2 regions of the Paenibacillus shenyangensis genome follow, and region 1 is predicted to be linked to the other one. Evidence: predicted binding sites of a transcription regulator. Region 1 holds the regulator's gene; the other holds the start of a gene.
The links. The regulator NrdR, encoded in region 1, represses ribonucleotide reductase genes. The targets are predictions, from matches to a motif close to AACACNATATATNGTGTT.
Positions count from the first base shown of each region.

Region 1 (3,217 bases):
CAGCATGGAGCTGCACTGGTCGATGCTGATCTGATCGCACGGGAAATCATGATGCCTGGTCACCCGGTACTGCAGCAGGTCAGAGAGCGCTTTGGAGCACATATGCTGAATATGGACGGTACACTGAACCGCAAGCAGCTGGGCGAGCATATTTTCACTCATCCCGAGGAACGACAGGCGCTGGAAGGCATTACGCATCCGGCGATCCGCGCTCTGATTCACAGCCGTGTAGCTGAGCTGGAAGCAGCCGATCCGCAGCGGCTGGTCATTGCGGATATTCCTTTGCTGCTCGAAGCAAAGGATGCTTACCAGTTCGACGAAATTATGGTCGTATATGTACCACGCGAGGTACAGCTGCAGCGGCTGATGCAGAGGGATGGATTAACAGCGGAGCAGGCAGAGAAACGGCTTGCTGCACAGATGGATATCGAGGAGAAAAAACGGATAGCGGATATTGTGATCGATAACAGCGGCACACTGGAACAGACACAGCAGCAGCTGCAGCAATTCTGGGTGAATAGAGGCCTGTCATGAACCACCTCAAACATCAACTGATCCGTAAACGGATTCTGCTGCCGCTGTTTTTGGTTGTATTGGTATTGGTATTGTTCAATACCCGCTGGCTGGCATGGATCTATCCGATCGAATACAAGAATGAAATTCGTGCCCATGCTTCGGCATATCAGGTCGATCCATTTCTGATTGCTTCCATTATCCGGGTAGAGACGAATTTCCAGCCTAGTAAGGAATCCAAAAAAGGTGCTCTTGGCGTCATGCAGCTGATGCCTGATACGGCTCAGTGGGTGATGGACAAAGCACATCTGAACAATGTATCCATGGATACGGTCAAGCATGATGCCGATCCGAATATCGAGATTGGTACCTGGTATCTGGGCAATCTGATGCAGCAGTTTGGTGGCAATGAGATTGCGGTGATCGCAGCCTATAATGCCGGCCCGAGCAAGGTGAAAAGCTGGATCAGCAGCGGCCAGTGGGATGGTACATTGGAGCATGCCAAAGACATTCCCTATGGCGAGACAAGACATTATGTGCAACGTGTATTATATTATTATAAGCAATATACCAAATTATATGACGCCTTCTGAATAGATGGAATAAACGGCATAAAGGGAAAGGAAGGTGACACTGGAAATGAAATGTCCTTATTGTGGTCACAACGGAACAAAAGTGCTGGATTCCCGTCCAGCCAATGATAACAAGTCGATCCGTCGCAGGCGGGAATGCGAGAGTTGCAGCCGCCGCTTTACCACATTCGAGATGGTGGAGGTTACTCCGCTTATCGTCATCAAAAAAGACGGCAGTCGTGAAGAGTTCAGCAGGGACAAACTGCTGCGCGGTCTGATTCGTGCCTGTGAGAAACGCCCGGTATCAGTTGACCAGCTGGACGCGATTGTATCAGAGGTTGAGAAGAGTCTGTATGCAACAGCCCTGGCCGAGGTAGAAAGTCGTGCTGTAGGGGAACTGGTGATGGAACAGCTGTATCCTGTTGATGAAGTGGCTTATGTGCGCTTTGCCTCGGTATACCGTCAGTTCAAGGATATCAGCATGTTCATGAAAGAGCTGGAAGGACTGCTGAATGACGATTCCAAACAGGACAAAAAGCATTCGATCAAGCAGGATTCTATTCTGTCACAGCATGATCGCGAACGCGAAGATCAGTAATTTGGACATATGGTTTGCCGTATCGAAAAAACAGTAAAAGAAAGCATCACCGCTTGGAGTCTCCAGCAAGGGAGACAGGAAGCAGTGATGCTTTTTTGTATAAGGTCAGAATAAAACCGCATTGCTGCTGCATACCTCCGGGGAAGGAGAGCGGCAGAAATACGGTTTATTTAGTTGAAGCAGGATTCCGATTACAGAGGTTATCGAGCTTTTATTTCTATAGAACGGTATAGCATGATTTCTGCATCAATTTGTTCCAGACGTACCAATGATTTAGCGGTTCAGCGATAGCTTGAAGTGGTCTCCTGCTTTGCCGCCGAATACGATCATACCGCTTTGTGGCAGTTTAGTGCTGTGACCACCATTAACGATAGAAGAATACGTGATTTGTCCTTTGTCATCATAGACGACAAAACCTGCACCTTTCGGAAGAGTTACATTTATTTTCTGTCCAGCCGTTTTTTTGCCCAACTTCATCCATGTAGCATGATGATCTGCCGGGATTTTCAGGGAAGAGGACGCTGAGAGAGTAGATAAGCCATCTTCACTGATAAAGGATTGTCCGTTGATCTGCAGATATTCTGTTTTGCCCTGACGGGAGAAATTCAGATCAAATGTATCACGTCCGGACATAACCGGAATCTGCATAATATTCACACTCTTGTTTGCATCTACAATTTTCGTACCCAGTGCATAACCCAGTTGAGTGTCTGCCTGGATCGTTTTGCTGATTTCTGTCGGAATCAGGTAGAATGCCGAGTTGATTTTTTCGTCAATATTATAATAGATTTTGCCATTACGCTGCTGCCATGTCTTTTTGACAGCAGAAGGGAGAGACTGTTTGTCCAGCTTTTGTCCGACATACAGAGCCATCTGGGATTGCTCCAGCTCAGGTATATTGAGATATGCATTCAGCTTCAGATACGTACTGCCATTTTTCTGGCGTTCAAAGCTGGCGAGAGCAGAGCCATCTTCACTACGGAATTTGCCTTTACCTGCATAGATATACTGCTGTGCCGGAATCATGCCGGACATCTGTGTAGCCAGTTTGAATTTGCCATTACGAATATTAACGTCAAATGTCTCACCGACGACGCCATAGGTGCCGTTATACTTTTTCATATCAGCTGGCATAGCGACTTTATCAGCTGTCGGGAACTGCTGATCTGGCAGAATACGTTTAATTGTGCCTTTATCTTTCAGTACGCGCAGCATCACTTCACTGGCTACCGCTTCATTGTACATGGAGGAACCGCCGGACGTTAATACAGCCATACTGAGCCGCTGCTCCGGTACACTAATCAGACTGGCATGATACATAAGTGTATCGCCGCCTTTGGATACAGCTTTTAATCCGTAACGATCAAATGGAGACAGCTGTACGGAATCCCAACCCAGTCCATAGTTGAAAATATTGCTTGTCTCGGATACCCACATGCCGCTGCGATATTCGGGACGTGTCATTGCATTGGTCGAAGCAGTGGACAGCAGATCTGGACGGTGTCCGGTAAGTACTTCGGCAAATTTGACTACA
Region 1 is NZ_AOIG01000017.1:12,638-15,854, forward strand. Features, by position in the region: gene coaE (dephospho-CoA kinase) at 1-534, shown strand, start outside; gene H065_RS0114285 (lytic transglycosylase domain-containing protein) at 531-1,106, shown strand; gene nrdR (transcriptional regulator NrdR) at 1,153-1,683, shown strand; gene H065_RS0114295 (serine hydrolase domain-containing protein) at 1,957-3,217, opposite strand, start outside.

Region 2 (3,217 bases), on a different contig from region 1:
CATTAACGATATTCAGGGAACCGAGGTTACAGCTGATATCGCGGCGGATAATATCATCTACGCCATAGTCCATGATTTCTGTTGTTTCCTGCAGCTGGAAAATCTCCGTGCACAGGTTGGACATTTTTACCGAACCGATGCCATTGAGGGCATGGAATTTGTTGGCGTTACTTTTGTTCATAATATAAGGATAGCCGGATTCCAGCTGGATGCTGGCAATTTTGGTCAGCATATCACGTGCGCTCATGATTGGTTTTTTCTTGACACGGTCATCTGCCATCAGCGTATCGTACATTTCGTCGATGTTCAGATCGTCGAGGTGCTTGCCGTATGCTTTGTATACACTGTATGGTGCAAATACGTGCAGCAGCTCGTTATCGGCTGCCAGCTTGTAGAAGCGGTTAGGCACGATCAGACCGATCGACAGTGTTTTCAGGCGAGTACGCTCGTCCGCATTGATCTTCTTGCTGTCCAGGAACTCCAGGATATCCCAGCCGAAGATGTTGTAGTACGCTGCACCGGAACCTTTACGTTGACCCATTTGGTCGGCATAGGAGAAAGCATCCTCCATCAGTTTCAGAACAGGCATGATGCCTTTAGCTGCGCCTTCGACGCCTTTGATTGGCTCGCCGCGTCCACGAAGCTTGGACAGGTTAACCGCTACACCGCCGCCGATTTTGGACAGCTGCATGCAGGTATTCAGTACATAGTTGATCGAGTTCAGGGAATCATCCATTTCCAACAGGAAACAGGATACCATCTCTCCACGGCGACTCTTGCCGGCATTCAGGAATGTCGGTGTTGCCGGCTGCAGACGCTGTTCCATCATGGAACGTGCCAGCGTCTTGGCATTTTCGGCATTACCGCGTCCGAGATGCAGTGCTACAACGGCTACACGATCCGGATAGTGCTCCAGGTACTTCGCACGGTCATTTGTTTTTACCGCGTAGTCCTTGTAGAACTTGGAAGCTGCCATATAGGAAGGGAACTGGAAGTTATAGCTGTGTGTAATCGCATATACTTCTTCCACGGCCTGCTCATTGTAATGCTGGTACATGTCCTCATAGTAATCGTTGTCGATCATGTAACGCACTTTGGACGAAGTGTCCGCGAAATGGATACTCTTCTCATCCACTTCCTTCATGTATTCCTGTACTGCTTCTTTATCTTTATCCAAACGGAAAAATCCGTTATCATCACGCTGCATCAATAGGTTGTTCAATTCAATATGCCGCAATTTTCTCTACCTCCTGTACGAATCGTTGTGCGTCTCCTGTAGTGCCGGATAGTTCAAATTTATATACGACCGGAACACCGTAGCGCTCCGATATCAAATCTGCACTCTTGCCGAAGTTCTCGCCCCAGTTACGGTTGCCGCTGGCTGCTACGCCAAGCAGACGGCCATGGTTTTTTTCCAGAAAATGAGTCACCTTCTCGGGAACCTGACCGAAGCCGGTTGTGTAGGTGACCAATACGAATGGTTCATTCAGCTGCAGCGCCTCTTCAATCTGTACGGCCTGCACCGATGCATTTTTCAATTTTCCGATAAACCGTTTGACGTTGCCTGTCTTGGAATCATATGCAATCAGCATGTGGGATGACATCTCCTTCTCACTCAATATATAGTGTTCATCACTGTTCTTTTTATAAAAAGAACAGTGATGAACTTGCGTCCGCCCTAGAGCAGCAAGGCCTCTCAAAGCCTTACTACATCAGCTTGGTTTCTCTTAACAAGGATTACCCATATACCGCATCTTAAAACAAGCCGTAACGCAATATATAGAACGTGAGATTAAGATTAAACGCTATATATAGTGTTGTCAATAGGACCAACCAGCGAGAAAGCAGCATCCAAAATAGCCGTAAAAAGCAGATAACAAGTAAAATCTCCATGTATTCCGGCTTATTTGAACGCTACCTATCTGGTGAAAACTATTCAAAAAAATAATTCACTTGACACACTATATCTAGTGTGTTTTTTCAAACCATCTTTACTATCATTTCCAGATTATGAAATGAAGTTAGACAGCCATCACGATATACACTCAAGTTTAAAATTTTACTGCTTTCAACATGAAAAAGCAAATGAAACTTATATAAAAATATAGATTTTTTTGACCTGTCATTTGTAGTGCTCCATGATAGCGGTTTATCCTGGAAGGCAGTCTGTCCATTGGTCAGAGACACTCATTTTTTTCGCTGCATACGCTGCAGCAGACGAATCAAGTCATTGCGATTTTTGGCCTCTTTCATATACTTGGGCAGCCGGTAGGAAGCGGTACGTACATGGCTGGAATTCGGCCTTTCGCGTAAACTCGCTGCAATATAGTCGATTAGATAGGTAAGATGCTCCCGGTTAACCGCCCAGACCATCTTGCCGCGATAATAATCAAGGAAATACAATTCCTGATCGAAAAAGGGATCGCGTCCATTACGTATGTCCGATCCTGTCCAGACGGAACTTTCTCGTTTGTGGAGCTCTACGATATTATCCGTATGGCATGCCGGACAAATAATATGTACATGTTTTTGGGTAAATTGACGTTCATCTTTGACCGGTTCGTTGAACCAGCATTCGCAAGCTGTGCAGATCGCTGCAGCAGAATACGTATAATCCGGTTCCGCCAGCTTCCGGTAAAAGCAGGAATGACAAAAAAGCTCGATGTTCTCTCTATTGGAATCGGCTCCGATATAGGCAGCACTTTGGCATTTGGGACATTTCACCACGATACTGCCCTTTCGGGCCAGTATATAGGGAACAGAGTACGGCTCAAACAAAGGATCGACAAAACGTTTCATCAATTGCTCCTCCTTTTTTGGGGAAATCTCATTTAATGATAGATCTTGATTCTCAAGTATAACTTTCTCTTTCTGCAGCAACAACCGGATGGAAACTTCGCTCTCCTTCAGAGCAGAAGCAGGAGACTGAAAAATGCACATGCTTTCCTGAGAAATGCACACGGTTTTTGATTGAATCCAATTCCATATATTGTAATAATTAAACATGCATCTGAAAGCGTATACAAAATAAGGAGGTAGTTTATGAGAAATTCGGTCTTCAAGTATGTATTGCTCGCTGTTCTGATCATGGTGTGCGGATTGTCTCCGCTCTCTACCACTTCTGTCTCTGCTGCTGCACCTTCGGTCGGTTCCATACCGGCTTCCTCCATCCCTGCGCCTTCCGGCAAGGGCGTCATGACGTTCAAAGTCATGAATG
Region 2 is NZ_AOIG01000005.1:54,412-57,628, forward strand. Features, by position in the region: gene nrdE (class 1b ribonucleoside-diphosphate reductase subunit alpha) at 1-1,237, opposite strand, end outside; gene nrdI (class Ib ribonucleoside-diphosphate reductase assembly flavoprotein NrdI) at 1,224-1,592, opposite strand; gene H065_RS0103350 (hypothetical protein) at 2,188-2,799, opposite strand; gene H065_RS0103355 (glycoside hydrolase family 64 protein) at 3,043-3,217, shown strand, end outside.
Region 2: nrdI (class Ib ribonucleoside-diphosphate reductase assembly flavoprotein NrdI) is a predicted target of NrdR. The motif match lies at 1,802-1,819, and genes of this name have one in related genera.